One region of the Paenibacillus sp. FSL H3-0310 genome, then DNA from elsewhere that is predicted to be linked to it. Evidence: a T-box and tRNA genes for the amino acid it is inferred to sense, from the RefSeq annotation. Region 1 holds a T-box; the other holds one or more tRNA genes.
What was found. A T-box is a leader RNA that pairs with one kind of tRNA and senses whether it is charged. The one in region 1 lies ahead of argS (arginine--tRNA ligase domain-containing protein), so its partner is inferred to be a tRNA-Arg.
Positions count from the first base shown of each region.

Region 2: it encodes a tRNA-Arg, which carries the amino acid that the T-box ahead of argS (arginine--tRNA ligase domain-containing protein) is inferred to sense. The anticodon was not compared.

Region 1 covers NZ_JBBODC010000001.1:687,104-697,260, reverse strand. The annotation lists gene MHH63_RS03195 (beta strand repeat-containing protein) at 1-392, opposite strand, end outside; gene MHH63_RS03190 (hypothetical protein) at 438-797, opposite strand; T-box leader at 1,047-1,265, shown strand; gene argS (arginine--tRNA ligase domain-containing protein) at 1,306-2,193, shown strand; gene MHH63_RS03180 (IS3 family transposase) at 2,106-2,969, opposite strand; gene MHH63_RS03175 (transposase) at 2,981-3,298, opposite strand; gene MHH63_RS03170 (DALR anticodon-binding domain-containing protein) at 3,287-4,462, shown strand; gene MHH63_RS03165 (GH36-type glycosyl hydrolase domain-containing protein) at 4,524-7,868, opposite strand; gene bglX (beta-glucosidase BglX) at 7,915-10,083, opposite strand.
Region 2 covers NZ_JBBODC010000002.1:111,401-121,557, reverse strand. The annotation lists rRNA gene MHH63_RS20115 (23S ribosomal RNA) at 1-2,793, shown strand, start outside; rRNA gene rrf (5S ribosomal RNA) at 2,939-3,055, shown strand; tRNA gene MHH63_RS20105 (tRNA-Ile) at 3,113-3,189, shown strand; tRNA gene MHH63_RS20100 (tRNA-Asn) at 3,193-3,268, shown strand; tRNA gene MHH63_RS20095 (tRNA-Ser) at 3,274-3,366, shown strand; tRNA gene MHH63_RS20090 (tRNA-Glu) at 3,382-3,453, shown strand; tRNA gene MHH63_RS20085 (tRNA-Val) at 3,460-3,535, shown strand; tRNA gene MHH63_RS20080 (tRNA-Met) at 3,551-3,627, shown strand; tRNA gene MHH63_RS20075 (tRNA-Met) at 3,699-3,775, shown strand; tRNA gene MHH63_RS20070 (tRNA-Asp) at 3,801-3,878, shown strand; tRNA gene MHH63_RS20065 (tRNA-Gln) at 3,895-3,969, shown strand; tRNA gene MHH63_RS20060 (tRNA-Lys) at 3,977-4,052, shown strand; tRNA gene MHH63_RS20055 (tRNA-Leu) at 4,068-4,152, shown strand; tRNA gene MHH63_RS20050 (tRNA-Gly) at 4,160-4,234, shown strand; tRNA gene MHH63_RS20045 (tRNA-Arg) at 4,245-4,321, shown strand; tRNA gene MHH63_RS20040 (tRNA-Pro) at 4,354-4,427, shown strand; tRNA gene MHH63_RS20035 (tRNA-Gly) at 4,440-4,510, shown strand; gene MHH63_RS20030 (YdeI/OmpD-associated family protein) at 4,612-5,076, shown strand; gene MHH63_RS20025 (GreA/GreB family elongation factor) at 5,146-5,601, opposite strand; gene MHH63_RS20020 (sporulation protein Cse60) at 5,998-6,192, shown strand; gene katA (catalase KatA) at 6,344-7,801, opposite strand; gene glgP (alpha-glucan family phosphorylase) at 8,064-9,680, opposite strand; gene rbsK (ribokinase) at 9,937-10,157, shown strand, end outside.

The DNA of each region.
Region 1 (10,157 bases):
GTCGCCCCGGTCGCGCCGGTCGCGCCAGTTATTCCTTGCGTTACACCAAGCAATTCTGCATGTACAAGTCGATGGGCAGTCACAATCTGGCCAACGCTATTTTTTCCCCATACTGAGATTTGAATCGGATCATCTACCAGACTTGTAGTTGTAAAAATAAATTCGAACGCATCAAAATCGCCATAATAATCACGTGTTATAACTTCATTAGGTGCTACATTTATCAGCTCGCTTACATATAAAGTTCTTGTCCCATCCATATAGTATCCTTGAACAAGAGCCATTGATGAATCAATGTCACTTCGGTTATCAATTTTGACAGTAACATGCTGAGTAGGTCTTACACCCCCTACCATACTATTGTCTATCGGTCCGGTAGATAAATAACTCAATTTCTCATCACTCCTTTAACGTTAACTGTGTCACAAAAATAATTATTAAATTAATACTGCCTGCTTCTCCCACGCAACTATGCGATGAGGATCTACCAATGCCCCCGAGTTCTGTTTTCCCCAGACTGAAATCCCAACCTCTGCTTCAACTGCTTCTACTGTTGTAAACACAAATTCAAATGCGTCCAAGTCGGCAAAATAGTTCTTAGTTAAAACTTGATTAGGTGCTAGATTTACTGTTTCATTCACATACATCGTTCTTGATCCGTTAAGAAGGAAACCTTGAATAACTAGATTATAAGGATTAAGAGAATCCCGATTAACTACTTTTACGGTTACCAGTTGCGACGGTCTGACCCCTAGGATCGGGCTGTTATCTATAGGTCCAGTAGAAAAAATAGCCATGTTTTATTCACTCCTCCCTTCCACTACAAATTGAAAGATTAGTGGCTCCATATAGTAATATTCCTTGGCTTGAGTTAGCGTGTGGACTGTTGTGCAAAGGAACAGCTAGTCCTATAACAAGACATCCTTCTTTTTCCAAATTTATAATCTACTAAACTGATAATCTAACAACAAAGAGCAACCAAGATTGTTAAGAAGCTAACCACTATTGCTTTTTATGAAATATTAGGTATACTGGTAAAAATTAATTAAGCATCGATGAGCGGGAGAGTAATTAACGAGATCTAGTCCTCAGCGAGCCGGGAGAGTGTAAGCCGGTACAGATCCCTTTAATGAAGCGCACCCGTGAGATGGACTTCTGAACCTTAGTAGGAAGTCCCGGCTGAAGGCCGTTATCCCGTAAGGTGGCTGAACAACTTGTTCAGCAACGAGAGTGGTACCGCGAGCGCTAAAGCCCTCGTCTCTTTTGAGACGAGGGCTTTTTTGTATTTTCAAAGGAGGGTATACCATGTTAAATCAAATCATCAAAGACGGAATCGAGCACAGTGTACAACGTGTATTCAATACCTTAGGAGCTGACTATCCAGAGGACATTGCCATTCTGATCGAACAGCCAGCAAATCTAGAACATGGTGATTATTCATGCAATATCGCTATGCAGCTAGCCAAAACTTTACGAAAATCCCCAATGGTCATAGCAGAATTAGTGAAAGCAGAACTTCAATTCCAAGGGCGCCTCGCCGGTCTTTTACAAAAAGTTGAAGTCGCTGCTCCCGGATTTATCAATTTGTATATGAATTGGCAAAGCTGGGCTGAACATTCCTTTGAACTGCCTGCCAGCACTGGGGAAAAAGTCATCATCGAGCACACTTCTATCAACCCCAACAAAGCCGCTCACGTAGGTCATCTAAGAAACGCCTGTATCGGCGATACTCTAGTCAGAATTATGAAAAGAACTGGGTATAACGTAGAGGTCCATAACTACATTGATGATCTCGGCAATCAGCTGGCGGATACAGTTGTTGGATTATTAAATATATCTTTAGAAGGGGAACACCAACGTTTCGGTGATTTTTGCTGGGATCTTTATGCCAAAGTGAACAAAGAATATGCGCTGAACCCTGAGATGACACATAAGCGCACAGATATACTGCACTCCCTTGAACAAGGGGGCGGTAACGAAGCCTGGCTGGGCAACCTTGTAGCTGAACGCATCGTTAGAGAGCATGTAGAGGAAATGAAACATTTTGGAATTTATTATGATTTGCTGGTATGGGAGAGCTGGACCTCTGTCAAGAAAGTGGACAGTCACGCAACAGACATTCTAGTCAATTGCTCAGCAAAACGAACTGGAGAAAGATACCCCAGCGCGCCATGCATTCGCTTGCGGTTATAGTAAAACTCAATATATTGAAAAAGTGTCTGGTAGGCTTGCTCCTTAGTTTTGAATCGTGGATTACAATAAATGAGCTCCTTTTTCAAAATGCTGTGCCACGACTCGATACAGGCGTTATCATAACAGTTACCTCTGCGGCTCATGCTGGACTCCATGCCATACGCTTTCAACTGCTTCGTGTATTCATGAGAAGTATATTGAGAACCTCTATCGGAGTGATGTAATAGACCCTTTTCCGGTTGTTTAGCTTCGTAGGCATCTTGTAAAGCGCCCGAAATCAAGCTAGTTTCCATATGGTTCTCCAAACGCCACCCCACGATTTCGCGCGTGCAAAGGTCCATCACACTAGCCAGGTACAAGCGCCCTCCCCGGCAAGGAATGTACGTAATGTCGGTAACCCATACTGAATTGGGTTTGAGTATTTTAAATTGCTGGTTCAGCGTATTCGGGGCAATCGGATGGTCATGATTGGAGTCAGTGGTCTGTACCCGATACGTTTTGGAGACAATGGAGCGAAGCTTCATATGTCGCATGTACACACTCACCGTGCGTTCGGTAACGGTATAACCTTCTTGATGTAACAGGCGGGTGATCTTCGGACTCCCATACCGCTTTTGATGGTCTGTAAAATGATACTGAATTCGCTTCATTATCGCAGCCTTACGAAGCATATGCGTACTGTTTTTTTCTGTCCGCCACTTGTAGTACCCGCTCCGTGACACATGTAGGGTCATGCACATCTTCTCCAAGAGAAACTCGGAGCGATGTTTTTCAATAAACTGGAATCTCAGTTCCTTGGTTTGCTGAAGATGTGCACTGCTTTTTTTACGATCGCTAATTCCTCTTCCACATCGGCAATCTTGTTATCTTTTTCTTGAAGTTGACGGCTCATTTCTTTCAACTGTGCCTCGAGTTCTCGTACTCGATCCACGCTAGCTGCCGGTTCATTCTTTAATTCTCGATACTGGCTCATCCATTGATGCAGGGTACTTTTTGGGATGTTGAGCTCTTCCGCCAAGTCGCCCACTGTCTTTGTTTGCTCTTGAATGAACTGCACTGTCTGTTTTTTAAATTCTTCGTTATACCGTTGTCGATGTTCTCCCATGTGAACACACCTCCGTGGACTCATTATCGCCAGTCTGTTAACTACTGTCCACTTTTTATTCTAGCTTCAAGCAGTATTTTAAAAGAGGGATTTTGGGCAGCCGCAGCTGAGCTACTGAAGCAGACAGCCGTTTTTGTACAAGAGACTGAAGGTAAACTCGCAGGCTGCTGGGTGCTGAAGCAAGGAACAGAGGCTAACATTGGAGCGGATTCAGAGGAGCATCAGCTCGATAAGGTGCTGGTGCGTTCGAATGGGATTTTAACGTATACAGCCAAAGATATTGCCTATCATCTCTGGAAATTTGGTCTTTTGACCAAAGATTTCTCCTTTAGCGAATTCTCGTCCGGTTTATGGACAACTGGATTAACTGGAACCCAAGAATCTTATGGGCAGGCGGACAGAGTCATCAATGTGATCGATTACAGACAGGAATATCCACAACAGATGGTTAAGCAAGCCTTAGGGGCACTAGGTTATAACGAGCAAGCAGACAAACTCCATCATGTGAGCTATGGTGTTGTATCTCTTAGTCCCGCTTCGGCGGCCGAGCTGGGTATAGATATTTCAGAAGGCAAATCTTCTTATGCTATGTCCGGACGTCAGGGAATCGGGATTAAGGTAAGCGATCTGGTGGAGCTTATGGAACAGAACATTGAGCACTCACGTTCCGATAAAGACGGCCTCTCCAGCCGATTGATTGCCACTGCTGCGATTCGCTACTATCTGCTACGGTTTAATTTAGGAACGGAAATCGTGTTTGATTTCAAACAGGCTACCGAAATATCCGGCAATACCGGAGTTTATCTGATGTATACTTTTGCGCGTGCGACAAGCGTTTTGAGTAAAGCTACGATCCCAATCCTTACAGCTGCCGCACAGCTTCAGTTCCCTTCCGAATTGGAAAAAGCAGAGCTTGCCCTGCTAAGACAGCTAAGCCTCTGGCCGGAGATATTACATTCAGCAAGTATAGAGTTAACGCCAAATACGCTCTGCACTTACGCACATACCTTAGCTACACTGTTCAACAACTTCTATTCTGGATGTCCGATTCTAAAAGGAGATCCAGCTACGATCGAATTCCGCCTCTGGCTCACTTCAAGATTCAAGGACATCTTGGGAGATGTGCTCGAAGTGCTTGGGTTACCGACACCGAGCCGAATGTAAAAAACACAAAAAAAGGGCAATTTCCGCGCTTAACGCGGAGATTGCCCTTCTATATATAATGTTACTTATAAATCTCTATCACATTTCCAGCTTCCGTGCTGAGACGATCAAAGTCCGCACGTTTGATGCGAACACCACCACTACGATAGCGGTTAGGTGTACCTTCTGTTTGCACTTCCGTACCGTTGATAGTAATTTGACTAATCTCACGACCTGTAAGGTGATAGATAAAGTCTACCTTAGTGCCTGCATATTCAAAGCTAAAGTGCATTCCATCCAGCGATTCCGGCAGAATAGGGTCAACAATTAAGTCTCCACCTTCCGTACGGATCCCCAGTGCATTCGAGATTAACTGGTTCATATAGATCCCAGGACCGCTGGAATAGATTCTCCAGCCACCTTTAACAGCTACGTCACCATTGCGCAGTTTATCGAAATTCTCCTGTGCCTCATAACGGGTGTTAAATTTACCATCCGAGCTACTGAAATAGGAGTTAGCTTGACGTAGTTCAGCGTTTGGCACCACATCGCGGATTCCGATCGGATTAATCGCTGCCAGACCCTTCCAGACCTGATCGGTTTTACCGAGCTTGGCCATAGCCTCTACATAACGGATATGTGCATGCACATACTGAAGTCCAATTTCCCGGCCAAAGTTAGCCGCTTGCTCCGCACGTTTGAAATGAGTGCTGACCCCGCCAACATATTGAGCTGGACGATTCATCAGACGCACACCGTCAGGGCAGAATAGTTTATCCTGAATGACATCATAGTGTGCTTCGGCCTGTTCCGGAGTAAGCAGCTCACTGATCATACTGCGCGTCATAGGCAGCAGACGGTACTGAATACCTGTTTCTGTGTCACTTGGGTGCACCATAAGTTTAATTTGCTCAGGGTCCTCCATATACAGGAAGCCAGGAATCACTTCGGATTGAAGCATATGAGTATGGAAATCCTTACGGATTCCTTCCACCATCGCCTTCAGTTCCTCTGCCTCAGCTTGATCAACTGAACGAAGTACCTCTGAGAACTGATTAAGTGTCTGATAGGTAAGCGCCACTGTCCAGCTGCTAACCATATACTGCTTCAGCTGTGGATTTGCAGGCTGGAGCGTATCATCCCAGTCTCCATCACCGTAAGAAGACAGATGTGTGTCATGCAGGAAATGATCCTTAATATAAGCAATTTCCTTCCGTGCGTGATCCAGCAACGTCGCTTTTTCTTCTGTAAAGTCAAAGCTGTGCTTACGGGTATACGGTACTGTTGCTCCCAAGATGCTGTAATCCTGAGTTACTGCCAAGTAGTCTCCAAGCACCTTAAGCGGCCATACAATAATATCTCCATGACTTTCTTCTTGTTGTATCTTCGTGTATTTATCAAACATGAACCACTGTGGCCAGTTGCCATCATCTTCATATTGATGACTATACAGCGTCAGCAAAATTTCACGAACCTGTTCGTATTTTTGCGTAGCCATGAAATATTCCACAGGTCCCTGACATACATCCCGGGTTCCCCAAGCAGCGCCACCATATTGCTCTAAACCATGTGGAACCGAATAGTGAACCAGCATGTTATGTGTGTACCACCAAGTCAGAGCGTTAACCTTAAACAGTTCACCTTCTGTTCCGTCCCCAAGCGTCAGGCGGAAGCCATTCATCACACCAGCATAAAACGCGCGATAAGCAGAAATCTCTTCCTCAGCTGAACGATTTCTTGGAGCAAGTGACTTACCATCCAGAAGGCCTTGAATATTCAAGGTCCATTCACTGCTGGCAGACAGCTCCAGTACTGCTAACGGTGCTTCAGTTGGTTGAACAGGAGAGACAAGTCTACCTTCATCCTGCAGAGTTAACACCGCACCCTGTACCTGTAATTTATACTGTAAGTCGGGATATTCACCAGCACTTAGTGCGCTTCTGTCAGCCGAGAAGATTACTGCTCCACCTTCTTGCTTAGATTGATATGGAAGCTCGTATTCATTAACGTTCATGGTGATTTGATTAGTGACTAAATAACGATAAGCTCGTCCGCTTTCCGAACGCACATTCAGGAATATCTCCGGCGAATCTTCGGTGGTGTAGTTCGTAATAATGAAGCATTCACCATCTGTTCTGTAATACCAACGAGCATAGTTGAAACCAACCTCAAATAGAGAAGGCATGGTCAGCAAACGATATTCACCGTTCCACTCTACATAAATGCGTTGTCCTGAAGCTTTTGGAATGTTAAGCGCATTTCTTGGATTGGACATTAGCTTGTTGAAATTGGTATTTCCAATTACCACTTGGGAGTTAAAGATCCCGTACATATAAGAAGTTGTTGTGATGACCTTATCATTAAGTCGAGCGTTATCCCCACTCATCAGGATATGGCCGTGTGGCCGTTCTACGCGCATTTCTTTCTCTTTTAATACTACGTGCTCATAATTCTCCGTGAAAAAGGAAAGTAGTGTGTCTCCTTCTCTCTCCTCCTGATAACGAACCGGAAACAAGACCCCGATCTCTTTCTCTGTCAGCGAATCTGCAGCCAGCGGTGCTCCCAGCTCCTTCGAGAAGAAAGAACGTTCAAGTGCTGCTTCAGCTTCTAAAGGTAAATCTTTAACAGCATCCCAAGCCGCAGCAATATCATTAGCAAATTCTAGCGCAGTGATCGCTTCTGGATGATCTTGCTTAAACAATCCGTAGAACACAAACCGTGTTTCCCCGCTCAGCTTCACCCGTTCCGATTGCAGCGCAGTATATGCAAATTCATATTGATAGATCTCATTACTTAATTGCTCACGACCCAAGCTCTCTGGTTGGTTGGTTTCTTTATAGGACAGTCCAAAGAATTGAAAACCGTCTGTTGAGAAGCTTGTTGCCTTGGTAAGTGAACCCTGTTGCAGATATGGGAATTTCCCGCCCTGCGGCTGATTCTGTCTAGAGCAAACAACGTACCCGTTGGATTGATCCTCAAATACCGCATGATCGATATACTGTGACAGGTAAGCTTCATTACTGCGGACAGCGGCGATATCAGCAATCCCTACATCCTGTCCGTACACAAGATCTACCTCTGCATTTTGTCCAGTAAGCTTCACATCCCAGAACCAAGCTCCTCCTGCAGTAGGGGTGAAAATAACTTGATATTCAATATTTTCCGCAGTACCTTCCCAAACCAAACGGTTTCCAGCCTTACGTACAGTGCTTGAAGAATGAATGCCCAGCAAAGGAATGGCTTGAATGTTTCCATCATTGTGCACTCGCAAATATAGATTGGATAATGAACCATCCACAATGCTTGGCAGCAATTGATTGATCATTGTCCGTTCGTAGAGGACTTGGAACAAGTCCCCGCTGTTTGTAAAAGTGAAGGATAGATCCCCGGCGTTTAAACGGATGTTAGTATTCAAATTAGTAGTCATATTATACACTTCCTCCATTACGGCGTTACTGCCGTATATATTCTACTTATGCTAATGTTAAGCAAAAATCCCGTTCTTTAACCTCATTGCTGTTCGAACCGACGAATAATTTAAATCGTCCCGGATCGCTGCTAAAGCTTAGATCGCTATGATAGTAACGAAGCTGCTGTTCGGTAAGTGTAAAGGTCACTTCACGACTTTCCCCTGGTGAGAGGTTGATTTTGGCAAAATCCTTCAGTTCCTTCATTGGTCTGACGACCTCTCCGGAAATGTCTCGGATATACAGCTGCACTACCTCTTCCCCATCCACTTCTCCAGTATTGGTCACCGTAACTTTTATTTCAATAGGCTGATTTTCAGTCATGATATCACCGGACAGAATTGGTTCACTATAGCTAAATGTCGTATAGCTCAGTCCAAAACCAAATGGCAAAAGCGGTTCATTAGGAATGTCCAGATATTGCGAGACATAACGTTTGTCGGCACCCGGAGCATGAAGTGGGCGTCCAGTGTTGAAATGATTGTAATAGACTGGAATCTGCCCAACGGATACCGGGAAAGACATCGTTAATCTTCCTGAAGGATTCTCATCTCCATAAAGTAGACTGGCAATTGCCGCTCCGCCTTCACTGCCCGGGAACCAAGCTTCCAGAATAGCATCTGCATGCTCGTACACACCGGCCAAGTCTAGTGGACGTCCATTAAACAACACCACCACGATAGGCTTATTCAGCTGTTTCAGACGTTGTAAAAGCTCAAGCTGCGCTTCCGGCAAACGGATATCTGAACGGCTGCCCGCTTCTCCACTCATCTCTGAATGTTCACCAAGCGCCAGTACAATCACATCAGCTTGCTTAGCAGCCGCTTCCGCCTCCAGCCACTGTTCCTCTGTAAAGCTATCGACTCCAGAACCTTCTGCAACAGTAATCTTACCCGCACCTGCGCGAGCTTGAAGTGCTGGTGCAAGACGGCTTGCCTCTTCCGTTGAACCCAACCACGACCACGGTCCAAGAATATCACCGCTAGTAGCAAACGGTCCAATTAGCGCAATCCGTTGCTCTGCAGCAAGCGGCAGAACCTGATCATTCTTGAGCAGTACGCAGGATTTAGCCGCCAACTCACGCGCCGCATTTCGATGATCTTCACAGAAGATTACCTCACGCTCTTTCTCGACGTCAGCTCCGCGGAACGGATGCTCGAACAAGCCCAATCTTTGCTTCAATTTCAAAATACGAAGCACAGCTTCATCAATAATCTTTTCATCTACTTGTCCATCTGCAACAAGCGCCGGAAGCTGATGAACGTAACAAGCCGTCATCATCTCGATGTCTACACCAGCTTTGATGGCTTTAAGTGCTGCCTCAGCCTCATCCTCGGCGACACCATGTGGGATCAGTTCCTTCACTGCACCCCAATCCGAAATCAATACGCCATCAAATCCCCATTCCTCACGAAGCAGCTGGCGAAGCAGCTTGACGTTGCCGCTTATCGGAATCCCATCAATCGTATTAAATGAAGTCATGACCATTTCTGCACCTTCATCCAGTGCTGCACGATAGGCCGGCAGATAATATTCACGCAGCTGCCGTTCCGATAAATCCACCGTATTATAATCACGACCGCCTTCGGATAGACCATAGGCAGCAAAGTGCTTAATACAAGCCGCCAGACGATCTACATCACCAGTCAAGTCGCTTCCTTGAAATCCGCGCACAAACGCACGGGCAAACCTACCATTCAAATATGGATCTTCTCCTGTAGATTCCATTACTCTTCCCCAACGTGGGTCCCGTACAAGATCCGCCATTGGCGCATAAGTAACGTGCACACCGGAGACTGCCGCTTCTTTAGCCGCAATCTCGGCGCTCAGCTCTGCGCGATCCATATCCCAAGAGCAGCCAATTGCCAGCGGGACCGGAAAAATCGTCTTGAAGCCATGCACAATATCCGCCATCATCAGCAAGGGAATGCCCAATCTATTTTTGCGTAAATGGGCTTCCTGAACCGCAATGACTTGCGCTGCACCTGATAGACCAAGTACAGAGCCGCTGCTCTCGATCATGTGGTCCGTAATTCCCATGGATGCCATAGGGCCAGTGATTTGTCCTCCATCCTCTGCCCCTTCATAGAAATTAGCGGCTAGCTGCTGCAATTGTGCAATCTTTTCTTCAAGCGTCATCTGGTTCAACAAGGTAGTCAGTTGCTGCTCATTCATTTCAAATCCTCCATTGTTCAATTCTGCCGATGCCTATGAATGGAAAAACCCGTGTGCAAGAATTGCACGCGGGT
Region 2 (10,157 bases), on a different contig from region 1:
TGTGGTAATTCGCAGTTACTCATTTCTGAATACATAGGAAATGTAGAGGCAGACCAGGGGAACTGAAACATCTAAGTACCCTGAGGAAGAGAAAACAATAGTGATTCCGTCAGTAGCGGCGAGCGAACGCGGAACAGCCTAAACCTAAGAGCTTGCTCTTAGGGGTTGTGGGACGTCTCACATGGAGTTACAAAGGAATATGGTAGGTGAAGAGGTCTGGAAAGGCCCGCGATAGAGGTAAAAGCCCTGTAACCTAAACTGTATTCTCTCCGAGACGGATCCCGAGTAGTGCGGGGCACGTGAAACCCCGTATGAATCCAGCAGGACCATCTGCTAAGGCTAAATACTACCTGGCGACCGATAGTGAAACAGTACCGTGAGGGAAAGGTGAAAAGCACCCCGGAAGGGGAGTGAAATAGAACCTGAAACCGTGTGCTTACAAAAAGTCAGAGCCCTATTAATGGGTGATGGCGTGCCTTTTGTAGAATGAACCGGCGAGTTACGTTTAACATGCAAGGTTAAGCCGAGAAGGTGGAGCCGCAGCGAAAGCGAGTCTGAATAGGGCGAATTAGTATGTGGACGTAGACCCGAAACCGTGTGATCTACCCCTGTCCAGGGTGAAGGTGCGGTAACACGCACTGGAGGCCCGAACCCACGTACGTTGAAAAGTGCGGGGATGAGGTGGGGGTAGCGGAGAAATTCCAATCGAACTCGGAGATAGCTGGTTCTCCCCGAAATAGCTTTAGGGCTAGCCTCGGTATAAGAGTAGTGGAGGTAGAGCACTGATTGGGTGCGGGGTCCGCAAGGATTACCAAGCTCAGTCAAACTCCGAATGCCATATACTTATTGCCGGGAGTCAGACAGTGAGTGCTAAGATCCATTGTCAAAAGGGAAACAGCCCAGACCATCAGCTAAGGTCCCCAAGTGTGTGTTAAGTGGGAAAGGATGTGGAGTTGCACAGACAACCAGGATGTTGGCTTAGAAGCAGCCACCATTGAAAGAGTGCGTAATAGCTCACTGGTCGAGTGACTCTGCGCCGAAAATGTAACGGGGCTAAACACACCACCGAAGCTATGGCTAGATACTATGTATCTGGGGTAGGGGAGCGTTGTGTAGGGGTTGAAGGTGTACTGAAAAGAGCGCTGGACACTACACAAGTGAGAATGCCGGTATGAGTAACGAAAAGATCAGTGAGAATCTGATCCGCCGAAAGCCCAAGGTTTCCTGAGGAAGGCTCGTCCGCTCAGGGTAAGTCGGGACCTAAGGCGAGGCCGAAAGGCGTAGTCGAAGGACAACAGTTTGAAATTACTGTACCACCGTAATCCGCTATGAGCGATGGGGTGACGCAGGAGGGTAGTGACGCGGACTGATGGATGTCCGTCTAAGCAGTGAGGCTGATGTGTAGGCAAATCCGCACATCATTAAGGCTGGGCTGTGATGGGGAGCGAAAATTGTAGTAGCGAAGGTCATGATCTCACACTGCCAAGAAAAGCCTCTAGCCAGGAGAAGGTGCCCGTACCGCAAACCGACACAGGTAGGCGAGAAGAGAATTCTAAGGCGCGCGGAAGAACTCTCGTTAAGGAACTCGGCAAAATGACCCCGTAACTTCGGGAGAAGGGGTGCCCCGGTAGTGTGAATAGCACGAGGGGGCCGCAGTGAAAAGGCCCAAGCGACTGTTTAGCAAAAACACAGGTCTGTGCGAAGCCGCAAGGCGAAGTATACGGGCTGACGCCTGCCCGGTGCTGGAAGGTTAAGGGGAGTGGTTAGGGGTAACCCGAAGCTATGAACCGAAGCCCCAGTAAACGGCGGCCGTAACTATAACGGTCCTAAGGTAGCGAAATTCCTTGTCAGGTAAATTCTGACCCGCACGAATGGCGTAACGACTTGGGCGCTGTCTCAACGAGAGATCCGGTGAAATTTTAATACCTGTGAAGATGCAGGTTACCCGCGACAAGACGGAAAGACCCCATGGAGCTTTACTGCAGCTTGATATTGAATTTGGGTACGATCTGTACAGGATAGGTGGGAGCCGTAGAAATCGGAGCGCAAGCTTCGGTGGAGGCGCCGTTGGGATACCACCCTGATCGTATCTAGGTTCTAACCTAGTACCCTTATCGGGTACGGGGACCGTGTCAGGCGGGCAGTTTGACTGGGGCGGTCGCCTCCTAAAGAGTAACGGAGGCGTTCCAAGGTTCCCTCAGAATGGTTGGAAATCATTCGCAGAGTGCAAAGGCATAAGGGAGCTTGACTGCGAGACCTACAAGTCGAGCAGGGACGAAAGTCGGACTTAGTGATCCGGTGGTACCGCATGGAAGGGCCATCGCTCAACGGATAAAAGCTACCCTGGGGATAACAGGCTTATCTCCCCCAAGAGTCCACATCGACGGGGAGGTTTGGCACCTCGATGTCGGCTCATCGCATCCTGGGGCTGAAGTAGGTCCCAAGGGTTGGGCTGTTCGCCCATTAAAGCGGTACGCGAGCTGGGTTCAGAACGTCGTGAGACAGTTCGGTCCCTATCTGTCGTGGGCGCAGGAAATTTGAGAGGAGCTGTCCTTAGTACGAGAGGACCGGGATGGACGTACCGCTGGTGCACCAGTTGTTCCGCCAGGAGCATGGCTGGGTAGCTACGTACGGACGGGATAAGCGCTGAAAGCATCTAAGCGTGAAGCCCCCCTCAAGATGAGATTTCCCAATTAGTAAGACCCCTTGAAGACGACGAGGTAGATAGGTTGGAGGTGGAAGTGCAGCAATGCATGGAGCTGACCAATACTAATCGGTCGAGGGCTTATCCTAAAAATACCCCAAAAAGTGAAGAAAAGGCTGCGAAGCTAATTCCGAATACTTTCCGGGGGCCCCGAAGAGATGACGGGCGACGCAAATTCAATTCGGATTCAGTTTTCAGGCGATTAAGCCTGAGCATTTACGCTGTAAATGCCCGTTTGGTGGCGATAGCGGAGGGGTTCCACACGTACCCATCCCGAACACGACCGTTAAGCCCTCCAGCGCCGATGGTACTTGGACCGAAGGGTCCTGGGAGAGTAGGACGCCGCCAAGCGGACAACCACATTACCCGTGGTATTTTTTTTGCCCTTAATATTAATATGTCTTAGAAGGGCCTTTAGCTCAGCTGGTTAGAGCGCACCCCTGATAAGGGTGAGGTCGGTGGTTCGAGTCCACTAAGGCCCACCATATTCCCTGATAGCTCAGTTGGTAGAGCACTCGACTGTTAATCGAGTTGTCACAGGTTCGAGTCCTGTTCGGGGAGCCATTTATGGAGAGGTGTCCGAGTTTGGCCGAAGGAGCACGATTGGAAATCGTGTAGGCGCCACAAGCGTCTCGAGGGTTCGAATCCCTCTCTCTCCGCCATAAAATTATTAGCATGGCCCGTTGGTCAAGGGGTTAAGACACCTCCCTTTCACGGAGGTAACATGGGTTCGAATCCCATACGGGTCATATCATGGAGGCTTAGCTCAGCTGGGAGAGCATCTGCCTTACAAGCAGAGGGTCGGGGGTTCGATCCCCTCAGCCTCCACCATATTTTTTTCACTGACGCGGGGTGGAGCAGCCCGGTAGCTCGTCGGGCTCATAACCCGAAGGTCGCAGGTTCAAGTCCTGCCCCCGCAACCAATTTACTCTTATACATTATGTTTAGGGATAAGCTGGTATGGTGAAAATGAATAGTATATACTAATTAATGACGCGGGGTGGAGCAGCCCGGTAGCTCGTCGGGCTCATAACCCGAAGGCCGCAGGTTCAAATCCTGCCCCCGCAACCAATTTACACTTATGCATTATGTCTATGGAACCGTGGTGTAGTTGGCCTAACATGCCTGCCTGTCACGCAGGAGATCGCGGGTTCGAATCCCGTCGGTTCCGCCATTTAGTTAATTATTATTGGGGATTAGCCAAGCGGTAAGGCAACGGACTTTGACTCCGTCATGCATAGGTTCAAATCCTATATCCCCAGCCATTTATGAGAGCCATTAGCTCAGTTGGTAGAGCACCTGACTTTTAATCAGGGTGTCGAAGGTTCGAGTCCTTCATGGCTCACCATTTTCTTTAAAGTGTGCGCGTGTGGCGGAATTGGCAGACGCACCAGACTTAGGATCTGGCGTTTCACGACGTGGGGGTTCGAGTCCCTTCACGCGCACCATGTTTTTGCGGACGTGGCTCAGCGGTAGAGCATCGCCTTGCCAAGGCGAGGGTCGCGGGTTCGATTCCCGTCGTCCGCTCCATATAGATTTTGCGCCCTTAGCTCAGCTGGATAGAGCGTTTGACTACGAATCAAAAGGCCGGGAGTTCGAATCTCTCAGGGCGCGCCATTTTTATTACTAAGCAGTTATAGTATTGTTAACGGGATGTAGCTCAGCTTGGTAGAGCACCTGGTTTGGGACCAGGGGGTCGCATGTTCAAATCGTGTCATCCCGATTTTATACCTTTGCGGGTGTAGTTCAATGGTAGAACTTCAGCCTTCCAAGCTGATAGCGTGGGTTCGATTCCCATCACCCGCTTATAAAGAGAAACACCTGCCGGTATTAGGCGGGTGTTTTTTTGTATAGTTAAGCACGTATGGATACAATAGGAACTAGAGATTTTATTTGAGGAGCGGCCAATGTTTGAATTTGAAGCAAGGTTAGTCAGACCAGATACGAATGGGAGTTGGACATATCTTACGGTTCCTTTTGACGCTGAACAAATATATGAAACTAAATCAAGGATACAAGTTAAAGGAAGCCTGAATGACATTCCCTATAAAGGAACACTCATGCCGCATGGTAATGGGAAACATTTTATGGTCGTAAAAAAAGAACTGCGAGACTTAGCCCATGCTCAACCTGGAGATATAGTTCGGGTGACAATGGAACAAGATCATCAATTGCGAGAGATAGAAGCTCCAGAAGATTTTCTGGACGCACTAAGCAGCAATGAGCAGGCAGAGGTATATTATAACAGCTTGGCTTATTCCTATCGGAAGGAATATGTGAGCTGGATCGAAGGGGCGAAAAGACCGGAAACCAGAGCAGCAAGGATCCAGAAGTCAGTTAATAAGCTGGAAGTAGGTTTGAGGCTTAAATAATAGAACAGCGTCCTCCTCCTTAATATCTGGAAAGGGACGCTGCTGTAGTGGGTATATAAGGGATCGTCCTTATATAAGAACGCCTACTTCACCATTATTCACGAACTTAATGCTTTCGATCTTCACCTCTAGTTGACCTGAAGGAATCGCTAGCTGACAAGTACTGCCGAGCTCAGCCAGCAGCAGCTGCATGCCTATAGGTGACAACATAGAAATCTTGTTATTGTTAGGTTCTGCTTGGTTAGGAAATACGATGGTATAGATATCTGTAGTATTATCGTCCAAGTAACGAAGCTGCAGCTGACTTCCGATAAAGACCTGTGAATTTAAATCTTCACCATTGAACTCAGTTAGTAATTGTTCCAGCTCGGAGCAATAACGGGATAACAGCGTTTCAGCGTTGCTTCTATCCTTGCTCCGTACCGGAAAGTACTGATTTAGAAATGCGATTTTTTCCTCATCAAAATAGATAAGCTGCTGAAGCAGCTGTGTCCGTGAGCCTTCATAGATAAGACTATGGTTCATAGTAGATTTCACCCCCTCTAAGTAGCACATTCCTTGTAAACCTGTTATGGTGTGTTGCCATCTTAAAATCCCTCCTATACAAATAGAGGTCCCCCAATGGAGACCTTCTGATCAGTATACCAGCTTCTATTTGTAAATCCAATCCATTTTAAAAGGGGAATTAAAACCTTCTAAATATTGTAATGAAAACCTTTGACTATTACATACTTGGGTGCTATGATAGGCTGATGCATAGGCATTTCGTAGAAAACTGCGAAATGCCTATACTGTATTTTGAAGATATTTTTACATTAATTGTTACCTGGGGAGTGATACGCCATGTACATTTCGTTGAGTTCACATATAGATTCCAGAACTATAAAATAACTACTTAATTTATTAAAGGAGGAGATCAGGATGATTCAAGTTAAAGAGTTTGTAGATGCTGATAATTCTTATGCAGAGAATAAAGCTAATGAGTTCCTGGCAGGACTACGGGAGGAACAGATTGTGAATATCTGTTACGGTTCGGTAGTTAAATCATCACGTGATGGGGCAGAGCACCAAAGAACCACTATACTGGTCGTGTATAAGACAAATGAAAGGCAATAACTGGAACACGTTTTTTTCATGTCTATCCATTGTCTCCACGCTGGGCGTTGTGATTGTCATCATTTATTATGTTTTCAGCTAATTAGCAAAAAGAGGACCTTTCCCATCTACGGGCAAAGGTCCTCTTTAGTTTATAAGTGCATTTACAATCTTACATTCCGTCTGGTACAGATAAACCCAAACCGGATGCGATACGCTGTCCCAAGTCTGGATCAGCTTTAAAGAAATGCTCAATCTGGAGACGTTTGATATCGTTACTTTCAACAGGAGTCATAGCGCCAACGATATTTTGAACTAGACGGGTACGTTCTTCTTCAGACATTAGACGGTACAAGTCACCTGGTTGTGTATAGTGATCGTCACTATTGTAGGAGACACTATCCGCATAACCAGAGACTTCGAACGGCGATGTTTTATGCTGCGGTGATTCTTTAGGTCCTCCTAAGCTGTTAGGCTCGTAATAGGCACCGGAACCGCCATTGTTGCCCAAGGCCATGCCACCATCACGTTGATAGTTCTTCACTTCTACTTTTGGACGGTTGATAGGTAAACTGTTATGGTTGGGACCAACCCGGTGACGGTGTGCATCACCATAAGCGAACAGACGGCCTTGTAGCAATTTATCAGGCGAAGCTTCAATACCAGGAACGAAAGAGCCGGGGGAGAATGTAACTTGTTCTACTTCAGCAAAGTAGTTCTCCGGATTGCGATCCAATACCATACGTCCAACCTCGATTAACGGATAATCTTTTTGCGACCAGACCTTTGTTACATCAAATGGATCAAAACGGTAAGTCTTCGCATCCTCGATTGGCATAATTTGCACGTAGAGCTTCCAAGCAGGGAAATCTCCTTTATCAATAGCATTAAACAAGTCCTCTGTATGATAATCCGGGTTTTCCCCAGCGATTTTGGCAGCAAGGTCTGCATCTAGATTCTTAATGCCTTGTTCTGTTTTGAAATGGTATTTCACCCAGACTGCATTGCCCTCGGCATTTACCCACTTGAAGGTATGGCTACCGAACCCATGCATATGTCTCAGCGTAGCTGGAATTCCGCGATCCGACATCAAAATCGTTACCTGATGCAGAGATTCAGGCGATAAAGACCAGAAGTCCCATACAGCATTCGGGTTCTTCAGATGTGTCTGTGGATCACGTTTCTGTGTATGAATAAAGTCCGGGAATTTAATCGCATCACGAACGAAGAATACAGGCGTATTGTTACCTACGAGATCATAGTTTCCTTCTTCAGTATAGAACTTCACGGCAAATCCACGAGGGTCGCGTACGGTATCAGCAGAACCTAATTCACCAGCTACAGTAGAAAAACGAATGAACAACGGTGTACGTTTGCCTACTTCAGACAAAAAGTTAGCTTTTGTGTATTGGGTTAGATCTTTTGTAACTTCAAAATACCCGTGAGCGCCTGCACCTTTAGCATGAACGACACGTTCAGGAACACGTTCTCTGTTAAAGTGGGCTAATTTCTCAAGCAAATGGACATCTTGCAGTAAAGTGGGACCGCGGTCACCGGCTGTCATTGAATTCTGATTGTCGCCTACTGGAGCACCCCAGCTGGTTGTAAGATTATTATTATTGGAGCTCATTAATAGAATCACCTCATGAGATTTGATTTTAGATTTAGTATAAGTTCTATATTAATGTTTTTTAGAGAAATTGCAACACTTTTTAAATAATTGACTCATTACAATATGTGGTAATCGTCATTACAGCGTTGGCACATTCAGATATATATGATAGACAAAGTGATTAATTACTTAGCAGAATTAAAAAAGAAACAGCGCATCCCTACCATCACTGAAGGGGTGCGCTGTATTTTTTGATATAGAAGATATTCGGTTCTTGTACTTAGGCTTTAATGTACATTCTGTTGTAATATTCATCTAACATTCTTTTGGTGGCAAACTCCGTACGGGTGGTTTCGATACTCTTTTTCATCATTTGTACCCACTGTTCACGATTCTCGTAAAAGGTTGGGAGTACACGTTTCAATAAGGTGTCGTACAGTGCATCACTATCATGCTTATCCAGCACCTCAAAGTCTGTAGCTTCGAAGCCGTCTCCAATCTGCCAGCCATTCTCACCATCGATGCAGGCTTCCGGCCACCAGCCATCCAGAATAGAACAGTTCAATACACCGTTCATAGCTGCTTTCATCCCGGAGGTGCCGCTGGCTTCCAATGGTCTGCGTGGATTGTTGAGCCAAATATCAGTACCGCGCGTCAGCTGGGCGCCAATCGTCATATCGTAATTCTCGAGGAACACAACACTCTTTGGATACTTTTTCATCATCGCTACTAGGTTACTGACGATTTTTTTACCGTTATCATCGAGTGGGTGCGCTTTGCCGGAGAATACAATTTGTATCTTTCCAGACTCCAGATAAGGTTCGATAATTTCTGGCTGCGAGAAGATCAGGTCGCTTCGTTTATATGGAGCAGCTCTGCGTGAGAAGCCGATGAGTAGATTGTCAGCATTTAAGCTAATGCCGGAACGTTCTTTGATGAACTGGATCAGTTCGCCCTTGATCTCTTTATGCACTGCCCATAAGTCTCCATCCTGTTCGTAGGCTTGCGTCATTCTATCATCTACCCAGGTAGGAGTATGGATGGCATTAGTAATGCCTATAATTTCTGATCTTCCGGCTACTTCCTTCCACATTTTATTAGCCGTATCGGCGTGTAGCTGGGCTACTGCGTTGGAGATACGTGATAGCCTTAAACCTGCAACCGTCATATTAAATGGCTCGCCGCCGATCCGCTCCATCTGGTCACGGGTTAAGCCGTTGAACGCACTCATATACTCAAGTCGGTCGAGAGGATGGGTTTCGTTGCCTTCTTTGATTGGTGTGTGGGTAGTGAATACGACTTCTTCGCGAGTAGCTTTCCACGCTTCTTCGAAGGTATGGCCTCCGGACATTTTTTCACGGATTAGCTCGATAGCCGCTAGAGCCGCATGACCCTCATTGAAGTGATAGACATCAATAGGGATTTGCAGTGCACGCATAGCTTTGACTCCACCAATCCCAAGTACGATCTCTTGTGCGATCCGTTCTTCGCCGAACCAGCCGTACAATTGGCCTGTGATCCAGGCATCATTATTCTCGGGAATATCCGTATCCAGTAAATACAATGTGCTGTTGCCAAAATAATCAGTTTTCCATACTTTGCATACCACATCGGTTTTTCGGACTTTAACAGTTACCTTAACCCCTGTATCTTCAAGAAACTCATAAACATAATTGTGATAGGAGTCGTACGGATTGCCATTGGCATCAATCTTTTGGTCCGTGTAACCTTGTTTCCACTTCAGCCCAATAGGGATGATAGGGGCGTTGATATCTTTTGCACCCTTGATGTAGTCTCCGGCAAGAATGCCCAGACCTCCGGCATACATTTTGAAATCGGAATGCAGCCCGTACTCCATACTAAAATAAGCGACTGACGGTAATTTTTGTTCGTTCACTTGATAAGCCTCCTAATCACGGATTAGATTAAATTGCAGTGAAGCTGCGGGCATTATCTTAGGTGCAAACGTTTGCTCAAAATAGTGCAGCCAATCATTGTGGAAGCGATTGCACCACTATTCTAGCACACTCGATGAATAAAAGCATAACGTCAATTTGGTGAAAACAACCATTTTGAATCCAATTGAGCGGAATTGATTGATAAAGTGGACAGAAGCCCCTAAGATAAAGAGATTGAAGAAATAATTAATGGTGGTGTCTAAGTTGGATATAGTTGTGATTGGAAGCTTGAATATGGATATGGTGGTACGTACAAACCGGTCACCAAATGCAGGAGAAACCCTGATTGGACAAGCCTTTGCTCTATCTCCTGGCGGAAAAGGGGCAAATCAGGCCGTTGCCGCAGCACGTCTGGGTGCAGAGGTTAGTATGATCGGAAGAGTTGGAAAAGATACCTTTGGTAGCGAAATGCTGGA